DNA from 2 places in the Streptomyces sp. NPDC043870 genome. Region 2 is predicted to be linked to the other one. Evidence: riboswitches for the same ligand, from Rfam matches in the RefSeq annotation. Region 2 holds a riboswitch; the other holds the start of a gene.
The links. A riboswitch is a leader RNA that binds a small molecule or an ion and turns the genes downstream of it on or off. The one in region 2 is predicted to bind S-adenosylmethionine.

Region 1: linked by a shared signal. The riboswitch ahead of AC0699_RS32785 (aminotransferase class V-fold PLP-dependent enzyme) and the one ahead of thrC (threonine synthase) in region 2 are both predicted to bind S-adenosylmethionine.

The regions. Positions count from the first base shown of each region.
Region 1 is NZ_JBWKDT010000041.1:22,029-31,548, reverse strand. It holds gene AC0699_RS32805 (NYN domain-containing protein) at 1-338, opposite strand, end outside; gene AC0699_RS32800 (hypothetical protein) at 383-625, opposite strand; gene AC0699_RS32795 (rhomboid family intramembrane serine protease) at 740-1,465, shown strand; gene AC0699_RS32790 (Lrp/AsnC family transcriptional regulator) at 1,462-1,743, shown strand; gene AC0699_RS32785 (aminotransferase class V-fold PLP-dependent enzyme) at 2,168-3,595, opposite strand; SAM riboswitch class IV at 3,800-3,917, opposite strand; gene trpD (anthranilate phosphoribosyltransferase) at 4,120-5,184, opposite strand; gene qcrB (cytochrome bc1 complex cytochrome b subunit) at 5,311-6,936, opposite strand; gene qcrA (cytochrome bc1 complex Rieske iron-sulfur subunit) at 6,933-7,985, opposite strand; gene qcrC (cytochrome bc1 complex diheme cytochrome c subunit) at 7,982-8,791, opposite strand; gene ctaE (aa3-type cytochrome oxidase subunit III) at 8,859-9,479, opposite strand.
Region 2 is NZ_JBWKDT010000012.1:124,135-133,654, reverse strand. It holds gene groL (chaperonin GroEL) at 1-222, opposite strand, end outside; gene AC0699_RS17780 (cold-shock protein) at 526-729, opposite strand; gene AC0699_RS17775 (MoaD/ThiS family protein) at 1,271-1,546, opposite strand; gene thrC (threonine synthase) at 1,543-2,829, opposite strand; SAM riboswitch class I at 2,847-3,002, opposite strand; gene AC0699_RS17765 (glucosyl-3-phosphoglycerate synthase) at 3,120-4,115, shown strand; gene AC0699_RS17760 (DUF7927 domain-containing protein) at 4,198-6,120, shown strand; gene AC0699_RS17755 (alpha,alpha-trehalose-phosphate synthase (UDP-forming)) at 6,202-7,713, shown strand; gene otsB (trehalose-phosphatase) at 7,651-8,502, opposite strand; gene AC0699_RS17745 (DUF3263 domain-containing protein) at 8,569-8,829, opposite strand; gene AC0699_RS17740 (extracellular solute-binding protein) at 8,876-9,520, opposite strand, start outside.

The DNA of each region.
Region 1 (9,520 bases), on a different contig from region 2:
TCGACGGGGTCGGCGGCCGCGGGCAGCGATCCGGACTCCAGCGCACCGGTCAGCTCCGGCTGAGACTCGCGCAGCCGCTCGCCGATGCGCTGGCGGAACAGCGGGTCGCCCTCCAGTGCGGCGGCCATGGCGTTGCCCGCGAACTTGGCGCGGCGGGTGGGGGTGAACCGGGCGTACTGCCGCAATTGGGCGGGGAGTTCGGTGACGGTCAGCCCGCCGAAGGCGTCCGAGACCAGCGCGACGACCCGTCGCCGCACACCTTCCGGCAGCGGGCGGTCGAGCGCCTCGGCGGCGTCGCCGGCACCGGCCGGTCCGGCGCCGCTGTCAGGCTGCTCCACAATCCGTCACCCCACTGTCTCCCTACGGGCCCGGGCGCCTCCTGTCAGGAGTCGGTGCCCGGCCTGTCCACCAGTTCGATCTGGTCCACGGCGTTGCACCAGCGGCAGCGGACCGACTCGATGGTCTCACTGACCACCTCCCGCTCCTCCACCTTGGGCTCGCCCGCGAGGTCCAGATGGACGTACTCGACGACCTTGGACGAACGCGTCACGTCGAAGCGGGTGAGATTGCCGCACAGGGTGCAGCGCCACCGGGTCAGGGCCGTCGGTATGGGTACCGTCGTCATCGTGCCGTCCTCTTCTGGTCGTGCGTACTGCCCGTAACCCTACGACCTCACGGGTACGCGGTGACACGGCGAGGCAGTCTGCCCCTATCGGTCCCGGTACGCCATGCTCTGGTCATGATCGATCGGCGGACAGCGGTACGGGTCGCGGTGACCGGCCCCGTGGTGACCTACGGAGTGATCGGTCTGTGCTGTCTGCTGTTCGTCATCGGTCCGGTTTCCGGACTCAACCCGTCATACGGCACCGGGGACACGCTGCTCGGCGCCCAGGCCACCCACTTCGAACGCTGGGGCGTCATCCCGGACGAGCTGATGCGCAGCTCCCCGCGTGCGCTCCTCACCCCACTGACCGCGCTCTTCGTGCACGGCAGCTGGCTGCATCTGCTGGGCAACATGCTCTTCCTCTATGTCTTCGGCGCGATGGCGGAGGAGCGCATGGGCCGCATCCAGTTCACGCTCTTCTACCTCGGCTGCGGCTATCTCGCACTCCTCGCGTACGCCGCGGCCAACGCGGACTCGGGCCAGACACTGGTAGGGGCGTCCGGGGCGATCTCCGGGGTGCTCGGAGCGTTCCTGCGCCTCTTTCCCAGGACGCGGGTGACGAGCCTCTTCCCCTTTCTGTTCTTCCTGCCGCTGCGCTTCCCCGCCTGGGCCGTCCTGATCTTCTGGTTCGTCCTGCAGTGGCTGGCGGAGGCGCAGAGCTCGTCGTCGGGGCCGGGGGTGGCGTATCTGGCACATCTGGTGGGGTTCGGGATCGGCTTTCTCTACGCATGGGGCCGTTTCCGGCAGACGGCTAGAGTGAAAGCCCAAGCAGCGGCCACCGAGGGAGAAAGACAGCCGTGATCACTGCGATCGTGCTCATCAAGACCAGCGTGGACCGCATCCCCGAGATCGCCGAGGCGATCAACGCGGTGGAGAACGTCAGCGAGGTCTTCTCGGTCACCGGTACGTACGACCTGATCGCGATGGTCCGGGTCAGCAAGCACGAGGACCTGGCGGACGTCATCCCGGGCCACATCAGCAAGATCCCGGGCGTCGAGGCGACGGACACGCACGTCGCGTTCCGTACGTACTCGCAGCACGACCTGGAGGCGGCGTTCGCGATCGGCCTCGACGCCTAGGCCGTGTTTGAGAACTCCCGCCTGGCCCGTGACGCCTGACACGCACTCCCCCGTAGCCCTTCGGGCACGGGAGGTGCCCCCACGCTGCGTTGTCGGAGTCATCCAAGTACGTCCAGTACGAGGATGATCCTCCGCCTTGCGATTGCACGCACCAGACGCCTCGAGCCCCGCCCTGCGGGCGGACGGCGCCAGTTCTCAAACACGGCCTAGGCCCTGTCCGGCGACCGGCCCGCACACCAGGCCCGCCCGGGGACACCCCCGGGCGAAGCTCCGGGGGAGTTCAAGCACGGACGCCCGGAGGGACATCCCGTCGGCAGCCGGCACGGTGCGCGCGAAGCGCTCGGCCGCGCCGGCGAATTCCTCGCCGACGCGGCCGAGCGCGTCATGAGCACGGTCCTGCTGGGGACGGGACTCGCCCCGCGTCTCAGACCGCGGGCACGCACCTGCCGTCCTCGGTGCGGTAGTTCCACTTCGCACCGTCGCGCACGAGTTCCTTCACGGCCCGTACGAAGCGCTCGACATGCTCGTCCGGCGTGCCGGCGCCGAAGCTGACCCGGATCGCGTTCAGCGAGGGCCGGCCCGGCTCGGCCTCCGGCGCACCGCACTCGCCCGGGTCCTGCGGGTCGCTGCCGAGCAGGGTGCGGACCAGCGGATGGGCGCAGAAGAGTCCGTCCCGTACGCCGATGCCGTACTCGGCGGACAGCGCGGCGGCGAAGTGCGAGCTGTTCCAGCCCTCCACGACGAAGGAGATGACACCGACGCGCGGTGCGTCGTCGCCGAACAGCGAGAGGATCGTGACCTCCGGCACCTCCGCCAGGCCCTCGCGGACCTTCCCGATCAGATGGCGCTCGCGCGCGACGAGCGCGTCGAAACCGGCTTCCGTCAGCGCCTTGCACGCGGACGCGATCGAGTAGACGCCGATGACGTTCGGCGAACCGGCCTCGTGGCGGGCGGCGGTGGTGTGCCAGTCCACTTCCACCCCACCGTCGTTGCGGCGCGCGACCTTCTTCGAGGCACCGCCACCGGCCAGGTACGGCTCCGCCTTCTGCAGCCAGTCCGCGCGCCCGGCGAGCACACCCGACCCGAACGGGGCGTACAGCTTGTGCCCGGAGAAGGCGACCCAGTCGACGTCCAGGTCCTTCACCGAGACGGGGTGGTGCGGCGCGAGCTGCGCGGCGTCCAGCACGACGCGCGCGCCGTGGGCGTGGGCGGCGGCCGTGAGTTCGCGTACCGGCCAGAGCTCCCCGGTGACATTGGACGCGCCGGTCACGCAGACCAGCGCGGGGCCGTAGGGGTCGCGGTCGGCGAGGGCCAGCTCCAGGGTCCGCACCGCCTCGCCCGGCGTGCGCGGCGCGTCGAGGTACGTCACGCGGGCGTCCCTCCACGGCAGCAGCGAGGCGTGGTGCTCGGTCTCGAAGACGAACACCTGGCAGTCGGCGGGGAGTACGGCGGCCAGCAGGTTGAGCGAGTCGGTGGTCGAGCGGGTGAAGACGACCTGGTCACCGTCCCGGCAGTCGAGGAACTCGTGCACCGCCACGCGGCTGTTCTCGAACAGGTCCGTGGAGAGCTGCGAGAGGTACCCGGCGCCGCGGTGCACGCTGCCGTAGTACGGGGCGTACGCGGCCACGTCGTCCCACACCCGCTGCAGCGCCGGCGCGCTCGCCGCGTAGTCGAGGGCGGCATACGTGACCTCGCCACCGGTCACGAGCGGCACGGTGACGTCCCGGCCGAGTACAGGCAGCGGGGCGGCACAGCAGGGGTCGGCGTCGGTGGCGACGGCAGCGGTGGTGGCGGCGGTGACAGTGGCGGTGGCAGTGACGGTGGCTTCGGCGGTGTTCGGGCATGCGGACATGGCGGTATCTCCCGGCAGGAAAAGGCGAATCGGCTTCAAGAACCCGTGCGGCAGCCGCCCAACCGGCGCTCCGCATACGGGGGTTGCCTCGACGCACGGCCGTCACCGTACGGAGGGAATTGAAGTGAGGGGCTTCGCGCCCTATCGCATTCGCTTGCTCACGAGACTGCTCCCTTGAGGACCAGGACCCCAGGGGTTGCAAGGGGTCCGCGCTTGCCGCGGACCTCGCTGCCCACGGCCTGGTCTTCACCCGGGGCACCCCGCCACGGACGGAGGGTTGCCGGACAGCGGGCCGGGGCCGTAGTCGCTGTCACTCATGACCTGTCGCGAAGCTATGCCAGCCGGTCGCCCCCGCGCAACTCGTGTCCGGATACCGGGACGTCGCTCGCCCGCGACTCCACCGCGGCTTCCCGGCAGCTCTTCACGGCCCCACAGCTCCGCACGATGTCCGCACAACGCCTGCACGCAAAGGTGCGGGGCCCGTGCCCGCACAGACCCCGCACCAGCACGCCCACCGGGGGGCGTTACGCGTTGCTCGCCGCCACCCAGCGGTCCAGCGCCTGCTTCGCCGCCCCGGAGTCGATGGACTCCGCGGCCTTCGCGATCCCGGCCCGGAGTTGCTCCACCAGAGTGCCCCCGCCCGGGTCCAGCGCGGCCAGCGCCGCCGCCGAGTTGAGCAGGACCGCGTCCCGCACCGGGCCGGACTCACCGGCGAGGAGCCGGCGGGCGACATCCGCGTTGTACGAGGCGTCCGCGCCGCGCAGCGCTTCGACCGGGACCAGCTCGATGCCCACGTCCCGGGGGTCGAAGGCCTCCTCGCGCACCGCGCCGTCCCGGACGACCCACACCCGGGACGTCGCGGTCGTGGTGAGCTCGTCCAAGCCGTCGTCACCGCGGAAGACCAGCGCGCTGGATCCCCGTTCGGCGAGCACTCCGGCCATGATCGGCGCCATCCGGGCATCGGCGACGCCCGTGGCCTGGGCCTTCACCCGGGCGGGGTTGGTGAGCGGACCCAGGAAGTTGAACGTCGTACGGATTCCGAGCTCCTTGCGCGCCGCGGCCACATGCCGCAGCGCGGGGTGGAACTTCACGGCGAAGCAGAAGGTGATCCCCGCTTCCTCCGCGACCTCGGCCACCCGCTCCGGCGTCAGCTCCAGATTGACGCCGAGCTTCTCCAGGACGTCCGAGGCGCCGCTCGCACTGGACGCGGCACGGTTGCCGTGCTTGACCACCTTCGCGCCGGTGCCGGCCACCACGATCGCGGACATCGTCGAGATGTTGACGGTCTTCGCGCCGTCGCCGCCGGTGCCCACGATGTCGACGGTCGCCCCGGGGACGTCGATCACCCGGGCGTGGGCGTACATCGTCCGTACGAGACCGGAGATCTCCTCGACCGTCTCGCCCTTGGCCCGCAGCGCGACGGCGAACCCGGCGATCTGCGCGTCGGTGGCCTCGCCCCGCAGAATCCGGTCCATGGCCCACGCGGTGGCTTCCGCGCTCTGGTCGCGGCCGTACAGCAGGGAGTCCAGTACCCCGGGCCAGGAAAGGCCCGCCGCGGTAGTGCCTCCTGCGGGGGTCACAGCGCTCATGGTCGCTCCTGGGTCCGTACGTATAGGAATGCCACCACCCTATCGAGCGCAGGGGACGGCAAAGAGCCCCGTCCATCGAGTGGACGGGGCTCCTGCCGTGGCGATCGCTGCGATCAGTGGGTGGGATCAGTGGTGGCCGTGGCCGCTCGTGATCTCCTTGAACTCCTCGACGGTCGGCTTGGGAATCTGGTTCCCCTCGCCGTAGTAGCCCTTGCTGAGCCTCGCCCGGAGCTTCTGCGTGAGCGGCACCTTGCGCTCGACACCGTTCTCGTCGACCGTCGGGCCGATCTCGAGCGGCTCGTACTGCTCGTGCGCCGTGAGCGTGTGCAGGGCCTCCTGCGTCAGCGGCTCGTGGACCTCGACGAACTCACCGTGCGGCAGTCGCTTGATGATGCCGGACTCGCGTCCGTGCAGCACCTTGTCCTTGTCGCGCCGCTGCAGACCCAGGCAGATCCGCTTGGTGACGATGAAGGCGATGACCGGCCCGACGAAGAACGCGATCCGGACGAACCAGGTGATCGAGTTGATCGACAGGTTGAAGTGGGTCGCCCAGATGTCGTTTCCACCACCGACGAGCAGCACGAAGTACCAGGTCAGCCAGGCCACGCCGAAGGCGGTACGGGTCGGCGCGTTGCGCGGGCGGTCCAGGATGTGGTGCTCGCGCTTGTCACCCGTGACCCAGGACTCGACGAACGGGTACACCGCGATCGCCACCAGGACCAACGGGAAGATGATCAGCGGGATGAAGACGCCCAGGACCAGCGTGTGGCCCCAGAGGTTGATCTCCCAGCCGGGCATGACACGGATCAGACCCTCGGAGAAGCCCATGTACCAGTCGGGCTGTGCACCCGTGGACACCTGGTCCGGGCGGTACGGGCCGATGGCCCAGATCGGGTTGATCTGAGCGATCGCCGAGACGACCGTGATGATGCCGAAGACCAGGAAGAAGAAGCCTCCGGCCTTGGCCATGTAGATCGGCAGCAGCGGCATGCCGACGACGTTCTTGTTGGTCCGGCCGGGGCCAGCGAACTGCGTGTGCTTGTGGTAGAAGACCAGGATCAGGTGCGCCACCAGCAGGCCCATCATGATGCCGGGCAGCAGCAGGATGTGGACCGAGTAGAACCGGGCCACGAAGTCGCCGCCGGGGAACTCGCCGCCGAACAGGAACATCGACAGGTAGGTGCCGACGACCGGGACGGACAGGATCGCGCCCTCCATGAAGCGGACACCGGTGCCCGAGAGCAGGTCGTCCGGGAGCGAGTAACCGGTGAAGCCGGTGAACATGCCGAGGACGAGCAGCAGGAAGCCGAACAGCCAGTTGATCTCACGCGGCTTGCGGAACGCGCCCGTGAAGAAGACGCGCATCATGTGGACCATCATGGCCGCGAGGAAGATCAGCGCGCCCCAGTGGTGGATCTGCCGGATGAGCAGACCACCGCGGACGTCGAAGCTGATGTCCAGGGTCGAGGCGAAGGCCTCCGACATCAGCCGGCCCTGCATCGGGACGTAGCTGCCGTGGTACTCCACCTCGTTCATCGACGGGTGGAAGAACAGCGTCAGGTACACACCCGTGAGGATGATGACGATGAAGCTGTAGAGCGCGACCTCACCCAGCATGAAGGACCAGTGGTCCGGGAAGATCTTGCGCATGTTGGTCTTGGCCAGGGAGTAGATCCCGAGACGGCCGTCGGCCCAGTCGGCGACCCGCTCGCCCGCGGGTGCCTTCCTCTTTGATTCAGCTGAAGTGCTCATCCGCGCTCCCAGTAGGCAGGACCGACGGGCTCTTCGAAGTCGCCGAGCGCCTCGAGGAAGCCTTCGTCATTCACGCCGATCCGCAGCTGCGGGAGGGCGTGACCGGCCGGGCCGAAGATGACGCGGGCGCCGTCGGAGAGGTCGAAGGTGGACTGGTGGCACGGGCAGAGGACGTGGTGCGTCTGCTGCTCGTACAGGGAGATCGGGCAGCCCACGTGGGTGCAGATCTTCGAGTACGCAACGATGCCGTCGTGGGACCACTCGAGCTCGCGCTTGTCCTTGATGTCCTCCGGCTGGATCCGGACGATCATCAGGGCGGCCTTGGCGATCTCGGTCTGGAAGCTGTGGTCCTCCTCCGACAGGCCCTCGGGCATGGCGAAGGTCAGCGAACCGACAGCGACGTCCTCGGGACGCAGCGGCTGATTCGTGTTCATGTTGATGAGCTGCTTGCCCTTGGCCCACAGCGTGTGGCGGAGCTTGTCCTCGGGCAGCGGGCCCAGGTCGCGCAGCAGCACCACACCGGAGAGCGGCACCATGGCCAGCGCTCCGAACATGGTGTTGCGCAGGAGCTTGCGCCGGGCGAAGCCGGACTCCTCGGCACCGGCCGCGAAGTCGGCGTGCACCTTGGCCCGGAGCTCGGGCTCGGCCTCGATCGGGTGACGGTCGTCGGCGATCTCCGTGTCGGACATCAGGGTGCGGGCCCAGTGGACCGCGCCCGCTCCGATGCAGAACAGCGCGACACCGAGGGTCATACCCAGCGCGAAGTTCAGCGCGCTCACATGACCGAACGGCCAGATGTAGACGATCTCGTCGGCCGGGAAGATCACGTACGAGGCGATGAAGGCGATCGTGGCCAGCATCGACAGCGTGAACAAGAGGGCGACTGTACGCTCGGACCGCTTGGCGGCCCGCTCGTCGATGTCCTGGATGCGCGGCTTGTGGGCGGGAAGGCCCGGGTCGGCGAAAGGATCTTCCTTCGCCGCTACCTCGCCACGCGCGTGGTCCTGCTCGGACGGCAGGGTCTCTTCTGGAATGTCTTGGCTACTCATGACTTCTTGGCCTTAGCGGTGTGGGCCGCGACCCAGACGGCAACTGCGATCAGCGCACCCAGACCGAAGACCCATGCGAACAGGCCCTCACTGACGGGGCCGAGGCCGCCCAGGCTGAGGCCGCCGGGGCTCTCCGACTCGCCGCTGTTCACGGTCTGGATGTAGGCGATGATGTCCCTCTTCTCCTGCTCCGGCATCGTTCCGTCCGGGAAGGAGGGCATGTTCTGCGGGCCGGTCTGCATGGCCTCGTAGATGTGCTTCGGGCTCACGCCTTCGAGGTTCGGGGCGTACTTGCCGTGCGTCAGGGCACCGCCCTCACCCGTGAAGTTGTGGCACTGGGCGCAGTTGGTGCGGAACAGGTCGCCGCCCTTGGCGATGTCAGCACCTTCCGGGCTGTACTGCTTCTCGGTCGGCGTGACCGGACCGGCACCGAGGGAGGCGACGTACGCCGCGAGCTGGTCGATCTCGGCCTGCGAGTAGATGACGGGCTTCTTCGGCACCTGGGCGCCCGGCTGCTGTGCGGGCATACGGCCGGTGCCGACCTGGAAGTCCACGGCGGCGGAACCGACGCCGACCAGGGAAGGTCCGTCGGACGTGCCCTGACCGCCGGTTCCGTGGCAGCTGGCGCAGCCGACGGTGTAGAGCTTCTTGCCCTCCTCGATGGCGAGGGACTGGGCGGTTTCATCGGCCTGCGCCTTGTCCGCGGGTGCGAACGCGGCGTACAGCCCCCCAGTGGCCGCCAGCGCGAGGAGTAGGACGACGAGCGCCGCCAGCGGATGGCGTCGTCGTGCGGAGAGCTTTTTCACGGATTACCCCGGTGTCAGGATCTTCTGCGTCGATGCTTCTGGAATGTGTGCGGGTACGAGCCCGGTGCTACTTGATCATGTAGATCGTGGCGAAGAGGCCGATCCAGACGACATCGACGAAGTGCCAGTAGTAGGACACGACGATGGCGGCGGTTGCCTGCTCGTGGGTGAATCTCCGGGCCGCGTACGTCCTGCCGAGAACCAGCAGGAAGGCGATGAGACCGCCCGTCACATGCAGACCGTGGAAGCCGGTGGTCAGGTAGAACACCGAGCCGTACGGGTCGGACGAGAGCGAGAGGCCCGCGTCCTTGACCAGCTCGGTGTACTCGAAGACCTGGCCGCCGATGAAGATCGCACCCATCACGAACGTGATCACGAACCAGGTGCGGAGCTTCTTCACGTCACCGCGCTCGGCGGCGAAGACGCCGAGCTGGCAGGTGAGGGAGGAGAGCACCAGGATCGTGGTGTTGGTCGCCGAGAACGGGAAGTTCAGGTGTTGAGCCTGCTGGGACCAGTACTCGGCACCCATCACCGATCGCAGGGTGAAGTACATCGCGAAGAGGGCCGCGAAGAACATCAGCTCGGAACTCAGCCAGATGATGGTTCCGACGCTGGTGAGGTTCGGCCGATTGACCGACGGGTGCGCGTGCCCGGTTTCTACTGTCGTTGCTGTCGCCACGACCGACATTATGTCGGTCGCTTATCCAGCCCTCACTCCGGGGGGTGCCG
Region 2 (9,520 bases):
CTTGACCAGCTCGGCGCCGATCTTCTCGTACGGGTCCTCGAGCTCGATCTCCTTGGCGATGGAAACACCATCGTTGGTGATCGTGGGGGCGCCCCACTTCTTCTCGAGGACGACGTTCCGGCCCTTGGGGCCAAGGGTGACCTTGACGGCGTCGGCGAGCTGGTTCATCCCGCGCTCGAGACCGCGCCGTGCCTCCTCGTCGAACGCGATGATCTTGGCCATGTGAAGTGGTCCTCCCGGACTGGGGTGGATTTCTCCGGACCGCGCTCGGCGCCCGCGACGGACGGCCTGCATGCCTTGTGGTTCCTTGCCCCACCTGGCCTGCGGACCTCACCGACCCGGTCCATAGTTGTCACTCTCACTCGTAGAGTGCTAACGCCAATGATTAGCACTCGCCCCCGTCGAGTGCAAGCGGCTCTCGCGGATCGCGGAGGGTGACAGGCACACGGACCCCGACACGCCGGAGGGCCCGTACCCAGTCATGGGTACGGGCCCTCCGTCACGTTGCTGCAGTCGGTCGGCGCTTCAGCCGGCCAAACGGACCATGTCCGCCTGCGGCCCCTTCTGACCCTGCGAGATCTCGAACTCGACCCGCTGGCCCTCCTCCAGGGTGCGGTAACCGTCCATCTGGATCGCGCTGTAGTGGACGAAAACATCCGCACCACCGTCGACCGCGATGAAGCCGTACCCCTTCTCCGCGTTGAACCACTTGACGGTGCCCTGAGCCATGCCTAACTCCCCTATTACTGGCCCTTGCACAGGACCGCACTTCGCGGACCCGGGTCAGACCTCGCCCACTGACAGGTGTGAGCGTGCGCCGGAACGCGTCGACCGCGGCTGAATGTATCTGTCCAACTGCCGTCTGCAACAGGTCAATCGGACGAGAATTCTGGGCAGGGCCGAAAGGACGATCCCCATGAATTCACTGGTTTCCCGGGCAAGTCGGGCCCACCAAAGCACGCATATGCCGCATCGAAGTCGAACACTTTGGCTGCTTCTTGTCGCGCGCGGGCGCATTCTCATATGCGTCTGGCACAAGCAGTGGAGGGGACTTCCCAACTCTACCGCGCTCAACCATGCAGAATTGCCCCCTCCGCTTAGCTTGCGGAGGGGGCAATTCTGTTAACACTGCGTGGCGATCACGGCTCCGGCACCGCGCCCGACGGTCAGCCTCCGGGAGACTTCCGGACGGTCAGCCTCCGGCACTGTGCTGGATGGTCAGCCTCCGGCACTGTGCTGGTTGGTCAGCCTCCGGCACTGTGCTGGTTGGTCAGCCTCCGGCGACGGCCGGGATGATCGAGACGCCCGCGCCGTCCGGCGTGGCCGTCTCCAGGCCCTGCTCGAAGCGGACGTCGTCGTCGTTGACGTACACGTTCACGAAACGGCGCAGCTTGCCCTGGTCGTCCAGGACCCGCGCCGCGATGCCCGCGTGGTTCTTCTCCAGGTCGGCGATGACTTCGGCGAGGGTCGCGCCCTCCGCCGGGACCTCGGCCTGGCCACCGGTGTAGGTGCGGAGGATGGTGGGGATGCGGACGTTGACGCTCATGCGAGGCCAGCCTCTCGGAAAGAGTCCAGGTTGGGGCGGATGACAGCGGACATACCCGTCGTGGGGGCCACCGCGTCGAGGGTCTTCAGGCCGTCACCCGTGTTGACGACGACCGTGGTGAGGGACGGGTCGATGACGCCTGCCTCGATCAGCTTCTTCGCCACGCCGAGCGTCGTGCCGCCGGCGGTCTCCGTGAAGATGCCCTCCGTGCGGGCCAGCAGCTTGATCGCGTCCACGATCTGCTCGTCGGTGACGTCCTCGACGGCTCCGCCGGTGCGCCGGCAGATGTCCAGGACGTACGGGCCGTCGGCCGGGTTGCCGATCGCCAGGGACTTCGCGATGGTGTCGGGCTTCTGCGGCTTGACCACGTCGTGGCCGGCCTTGAAGGCCACGGACACCGGGGAGCAGCCCTCGGCCTGGGCGCCGAAGATCTTGTAGGGCTTGTCCTCGACGAGGCCCAGCTTGATCAGCTCCTGCAGGCCCTTGTCGATCTTGGTGAGCTGGGAGCCGGAGGCGATGGGGATGACGATCTGGTCGGGGATCCGCCAGCCGAGCTGCTCGCAGATCTCGTACGCGAGCGTCTTCGACCCCTCGCCGTAGTACGGACGCAGATTGACGTTGACGAAGCCCCAGCCCTCGCCCGCCGGGTCGCCGATGAGCTCGGAGCAGAAGCGGTTGACGTCGTCGTAGTTGCCCTCGATACCGACGAGCTCCCCGCCGTAGACCGCGGCCATGATGACCTTGCCCTGCTCCAGGTCGTGCGGGATGAACACGCAGGAGCGGAAGCCGGCCCGGGCCGCGGCGGCGCCGACCGCACCCGCCAGGTTGCCGGTGGAGGAGCAGGAGAGCGTGGTGAAGCCGAAGGCGCGGGCGGCCTCCAGGGCCTGGGCGACGACCCGGTCCTTGAAGGAGTGGGTCGGGTTGCCGGAGTCGTCCTTGACGAAGAGCTTGCCGGTGTCGACGCCCAGCTCGCGGGCGAGGTTGTCGGCCTTGACGAGCTTGGTCCAGCCCGGGTTCAGGTTCGGCTTGCTCGCCACGTCGGCGGGGACGGGGAGCAGCGGCGCATAGCGCCAGATGTTCTCGGGACCGTTCTCGATCCGCTTGCGCAGGGCTTCCGGGTCGCCGCTCGGCAGGTCGTACGCGACTTCGAGCGGCCCGAAACAGATCTCGCAGGCGAAGATCGGGCCGAGCGCGAACCGCTCGCCGCATTCGCGGCAGGAGAGCCCGGAGGCGGGGCCGAGATCAACAGAGTGGGTGGTGGTGGCAACGGTCTGCACAGCCATGGAGGCGAGGCCCTTTCTCCTCATCTTCCTCGCGGCGCATCTCGCCACGAGACGGAATTGGCACCTTCCCTAGCCGGGGCCTCGCGCGAGTGTCGTATGACGTGCGACGAGAACCGGCTGGAGGGTTGCCGGGGCTTCAACGGGCCGTGTCCCTCTGCCCCTCTGGATGAGCGGTATTCGATTGTTCGCGAGAGGACCCCCGACATGCGACGGCCGTTCGCGTTGTTCAAGACTGTAACCGAACCCCCGGACGCTTGAGATGGTCGTCCGATCCGCGAGATGGAGATCAAGTGCTGGAAGAGGTGGAGCGCTGGCTGGCCCGGCGGTCCTGGTCGGTGGCGGACCGCCCCTTGGACCAGCTGCTGGCCGCCAAGAAGAGCATCACGGTCAGCGTGGTGCTCCCTGCTCTGAACGAGGAGCCGACGGTCGGGGAGATCGTCGCCGTGATCCGGCGCGAGCTGATGTCGGAGGCGGTCCCGCTCGTGGACGAGCTGGTGGTCGTCGACTCGGGGTCGACGGACCGTACCGCCGAGGTGGCCGCGGCGGCCGGGGCGCGCGTGGTGCACCGGGACGCGATACTCCCGCGCATACCGGCGCTGCCCGGCAAGGGCGAGGTGCTGTGGCGCTCGCTGCTGGTGACCGGCGGCGACATCGTCTGCTTCGTGGACGCGGACCTGAGGGAGTTCTCCGCGGACTTCGTCTCCGGGATCGTCGGCCCGCTGCTGACCGAGCCGGACGTGCAGTTCGTGAAGGCGATGTACGAGCGGCCGCTCGGGACCACCGATGCCGACGCGCTCGCCTCCGGCAGGACCGGGCAGGGCGGCCGGGTGACGGAGCTGGTGGCGCGTCCGCTGCTCAATCTGCACTGGCCACAGCTGGCCGGGTTCGTCCAGCCGCTCGGCGGTGAGTACGCGGCGCGGCGCTCGCTGCTGGAGCGGCTGCCGTTCCCGGTGGGGTACGGGGTGGAGCTCGGGCTGCTGGTGGACGCGCTGCACACGGTGGGCCTGGACGCGCTGGCGCAGGTGGACGTGGGCGTACGGCTGCACCGGCACCAGGACAGCCAGGCGCTGGGCCGGATGGCGGCGGCGATCTACCGTACGGCCCAACTGCGGCTGTCCCGGGGCCACCTGGTGCGTCCGGCGCTGACCCAGTTCGAGCGCGGCGAGGACGGGTTCGTACCGCGGACCCATCCGGTGGACACCGAGGAGCGGCCGCCGATGATGGAAATCCCCGAGTACGCGGAGTATGCGAAGCGGGCCGGGCGGCGTAACACGGGCGCGGCGTAGCCGGCACAGTCGGTCGTATTGTCTAAATTTCGCATTTATGGGCTGTACGAGACTCATGGGCGCTTGGCGCCAGAACTCCAGGTTGCCCCGTTTCGTCGGGGCCCTGACGGTCATCGCGGCCGTCACCACCGTCTCGACCGGAATGGCCGGGCCGACCGCTCCGCTCTCCCCCGGCCGGGCCGTCACCGACAGCGGTTCCTCCTTCGAGAAGCGCTACGAAGCCTCGCTGTACGGCGACTTCACCACCATCGGCAACACCGTGCTCGGCTGTCCGGAGGCACCCGGCGACATGGCCGCCCGGTGCGCGCTCGCCGCCGCCGGGCAGAACGAGGACGGCAACAGCAGCTTCGACCTGCGGCGGCTCAACACCGCCGGGATGTCGCCCGACCACGGTTCGAGCACCGGCCAGGTCCGCATCCCGCCGGGTGCGCGCGTCGTGTACGCGCGGCTGTTCTGGGGCGGCAACGACGGTACGTACCGCACCGCGGGGGGTGCCACACTGGCGCGCTGCGAGGGCTCGGGCGCCGACGCCGCCCTGTCGCCCGGCGACCCGCTCGACTCCACGCCCTCGATCGGCGTCAACGATGCCCATGCGGTCGAGGTCGACGCCGAGCACCTGGTCAGGGACCCGGACTCGATCCGTGGAGCGCACTACTACAGCGGCGAGGCCGACGTCACCGACGCCTTCGCCGGCATCACCGGATCGAGTGACCCGCTGCCGGTCGCGGTCGGCGGCATCTGGGCCCCGGCCGGCCGGGGCTGTGCCGCGGGCTGGTCGCTCACCGTCGTCCACGCGTACGACGCCCCGAACGAGGAGCACGCCCCGGAGCGGCGCAACGTCTACGTCTACGGCGGCCACGCCCTGCAGCGCTCCGCCTCGCCCGCCACCACCGTCCCGGTGAAAGGCTTCTACCGGTCCGGTGGCCAGGTCCGCGCGTCCGTCACGGCGTACGGCGGCGACTGGGGCACCACGGGCGACCGCTTCCGTGTCGGCGGCCGGTACGTGACCGAGAAGGACACCGGGAGCAACGGCAACTTCTTCGCGGGCACCGCCGACGGCGCCGTGGCCCCGCACCTGCGCAACAACCTGAGCATCGACGCGAAGGAGTTCGACGTCCCGGAGGGCGCGATCGCGCCCGGCGCCACGTCCACCACGCTCGCCTTCGCAACGGACGACGACGCGTATGTGCCGTCGGCCCTCGCCCTGTCCGTGCCGGTGCCCGAGCTGGCGATCACGAAGACGGCGTCGGCGAAGACGGCCGGTCCCGGGGACACCGTGACGTTCACCGTCACCGCGAAGAACACCGGCAAGCGCAATTACCGGAACGCCAGGTTCACCGACGATCTCACCGGCGCCCTCGACGACGCCTCCTACGACGGCGACGGCAGGGCGACCCTCGGGAAGGTCGCCTACGAGGAGCCCGAGCTCTCGTTCACCGGCGACATCCCGGCCGGGAAGACGGCGACCGTGACGTACTCGGTCACCGTCGACGCCGAGGTGGGCGGGGACGGCAGGCTCGGCAGCAGCGTCACGGCGGACTCGCCGCGGTCCAACTGCGACGAGGGCAGCACCGACACGAAGTGCGCGGTGGCACCCGTGGTCAGCGGGGCGCCGAGGCCGGCGCCACTGGCCGGCCCGGGCCAGGAGGAGGAACAGGGCGAGGCGCAGGACCAAGGAGACGAGCAGGGACAGGGCGACGGGCGGGAGAAGGCCATGGGCGCCGCCGCCCCGGACCGGCGCGGCTCAGCCCCGGGCCTGCGGCAGCAGGACGAGCCGGGGGCCGGTCGGCAGGCTTCCGGAGCACCGGCGGCCCCTGACGCCTCTGGCACCTCTGACGCTCCTGGCACCTCTGACGCCTCTGACAACGGCGCCGCCGGCAGCCGCGGCGAAATGGCGGAAACCGGCCACAACAGCGAGCGGCTGTGGCTGCTCGGCGGAGTCGCGCTGGCGCTCGCCGCGGCAGGAGCCATCGCACTCGCCGCGACCCGCGGCCGAGGCAACTGAACGAGTGACCGTGTGGCCGGACTCCGCCGACGGAGTCCGGCCGCACGTTTGAGCGGATACGTGACGGGCTAGGTTCGCGACATGGTCTCCGAGCACTCCGTCTCCGAGCACGCCGCCCACGTACTCGTCGCCTCCAACCGCGGCCCCGTCTCGTACGCCTTCCGCGAGGACGGCACGCTCGACGCCCGGCGCGGCGGCGGCGGGCTGGTCTCCGGCCTGTCGGCGATCGGCCCCGACGCGGGCGCCCTGTGGGTGTGCGCGGCGCTCGGCGACGGCGACCGCGAGGCGGTGCGACGCGGCGTGGGCGAGCCGGGCGTCCGGATGCTCGACATCGACCCGGACATCCACGCGGACGCGTACAACGGCATCGCGAACTCGGTGCTGTGGTTCGTGAACCACATGCTGTACCAGACCCCGCTGGAGCCGGTCTTCGACACGGAGTTCCGGCGGCAGTGGGTCGCGTACCGCACGTACAACCGCGCCTTCGCGGAGGTGCTGGCGGCGGAGGCGGCGCCCGGGGCTGTCGTGCTGATCCAGGACTACCACCTGGCGCTCACGCCGGGGATGCTCCGCGAGCACCGCCCCGACCTGCGGATCGGGCACTTCTCGCATACGCCGTGGGCACCGCCGGAGTACTTCCGGATGCTGCCGGACGACATCGCGGAGGAGCTGCTCCTGGGAATGCTGGGCGCGGACCGGCTGGGGTTCCTGACCTCCCGGTGGGCGCAGACGTTCATGCGGACCTGCCCTTCGGTGCTGGGCCCGTACGACGTGGTGCCGTCCTGGCCGAAGGACCAGGCGCCCAGTGTCACGGTCCGCGGCCCGGGGCCCGCCCGCGGACGGACGTGGATCGGGGTGCACGGGCTGGGCGCGGACGCCGAGTTCCTGCGGCGCCGCTCGCACGAGCCGGACGTCACGGAACGGATGGCCGCCCTGCGCGAGCAGATCGGCCCGGGACGGAAGACGATCGTCCGGGTGGACCGGACCGAGCTGTCCAAGAACATCGTGCGCGGGCTGCTGGCCTACCGGACGCTGCTCGACGAACACCCGGAGTGGTGTGAGCGGGTGGTGCACGTCGCGTTCGCGTATCCGTCGCGTCAGGACCTCGCCGTCTACCGCGACTACACGGCGGAGGTCTCCCGGGTCGCCGAGGAGATCAACGCCCAGTACGGCACGTCCGGCTGGACGCCGGTCGTCCTGCACGTCAAGGACGACTTCGCGCGCTCGCTGGCCGCGTACCGGATCGCGGACGTCGCCCTCGTCAACCCGATCCGGGACGGGATGAACCTGGTCGCCAAGGAGATCCCGGTCGTCTCGGACGCGGGGTGCGCGCTGGTGCTGTCGCGGGAGGCCGGGGCGTACGAGGAGCTGCACGAGGAGGCGATCGCCGTGAACCCGTTCGACGTCACGGGCACGGCCGCCGCGCTGCACCAGGCGCTGACGATGCCGGACGGCGAACGGGCCGAGCGCACCAAGCGGCTGGCCGCCGCGGCGACCGCGCTGCCGCCGCAGCAGTGGTTCCTCGACCAGCTACACGCGCTGCAGGCGCTCGGCGAGGGCGGCGAGGAAGCCGACGACTTCGCCGGGTCCTGACAGCAGCAGATCGGCGCGCTCGGCCAGCTCCGGCACCTCCGTGCTGCCGCTGCACACGAGCAGACCGGGCACCCCGTCCGAGCGGAGCTTCTCCACGGTGGCGAAGGCGGCGAGGTCGCCGAGGTCGTCGCCCGCGTAGAGGACGGCTCCGGCGTTCGTCTCGCGTACGTAGTCGGCGAGCGCGATGCCCTTGTCGGTGCCGGGCGGGCGCAGTTCCAGGACCAGCCGGCCCGGCTCCACGATCAGCCCGTTGCGGGCGGCCAGCTCGGTGATCGGCCCGCGCAGCGCCTCGAACGCGGCCTGCGGGTCGGCCGCGCGCCGCGTGTGCACGGCGACCGCGCGCCCTTTCTCCTCGATCCAGGTGCCCTGCCAGGCCCCGATCTCATCGAGGAACCCCGGCAGCTCGGCCCGTACGGCCGCGACGCCCGGGTGCGGGGCGGAGGCGTGGACGGTGCCGCTGACGGCGTCCCACCGCTCGGCCCCGTAATGCCCGAGCACCACGAGATGCTCCAGCTCGTCGACCCCGGCGAAACCTCCGTACCGCACGGCGACCCCCGCCGGCCGTCCGGTCACCACGGCGACGGACCGGACGCACGGCGCGAGTGCGGCCAGCGCCGGCACGGCACCCGGGTGCGCCCTGGCCTGCTCCGGGTCCGGCACGATCTCGGCCAGTGTCCCGTCGAAGTCCAGCGCGACCACGCTGTCCTGCGGTCGTCCGAGAATCGCGGCGAGCCCGTCGCGCCCGGCGGGTGTGGTCGGCTCCGGCAGTGCGTCCGAGTAGCTGCCCATGCCCCGACCCTATCGACGCGCTCCCCGCTCAGCTACGGCGCGCGCCATCGCCTTTCGCGCTGCGCGTCATCGCCTTTCGCGCTGCCCGTCACGGACGCGGCGCAGGCGGTTGACCGTCACCGGGTCGTGGGCCAGCGCGCGCGGGTCGTCCAGGAGGGCGTTCAGGAGCTGGTAGTAGCGGGTCGGGGAGATGCCCAGGTCTTCCCGTATCGCCCGCTCCTTCGCGCCCGGCCCGGGCCAGGAGGCGCGCTCGACGGCGAGGACGGCGCGGTCCCGGTCGGAGAGGTCCGGGCCGGAGGGGTCCCGGCCGGAGAGGTCGTCGGTCATATCAGCAACATAATGGGCCGTCCGGACAGTGCGACGGCCCTGGCGGCTACTCGTCCGCCTCGGCCTGGGCCGCGTCGTTCGCGATCCTGCCCAGCACCGCCGACGGCTCGCCGCCGCGCTCGACGGCCTTGCCGATGTTCTGCTTCACGCTGGCGCTGACCTTCGCCCACGACATCTCACCGGACGGATACAGCTCCGAGGACGGCAGCGCCTCCAGGAACGGCCGCAGGTCCTGGTGCCTGTCGTCCGCCGCCATCTCCTCGCTCGCGCTGACCGTGACCGGCAGGATGTCGTAGCGGTCCGAGAACTCCAGCACGTTCTTGTCGCTGTACGCGAAGTCGAGGAAGCGGCCGATCTCCTTGCGGTGACCGTTCTGCTTGAAGGCCATCATCCAGTCGGCCACGCCCATCGAGGCCCTGGACTTGCCCTCCTTGCCGGGCATCGGCACCATGCCGACCTTCACGCCCTTCGCCTCGGCCTGCTGCATGAGCGTCGGGTGGCCGTTGAGCATGCCGACCTCACCGCGCGTGAACGCCTCGAAGGCCTGCGCGCGGTCCAGCTTCCCCGGCGGGACCGGCCCGGTCAGCTTCGGGGTGACAAGGTTGTCCTTCAGCCAGGTGAAGGTCTTGATGTTGTCCTGGGAGTCGATCGCGTACGCGCCGCCGTTGTTGTTCCGGTAGCCGCCACCCCC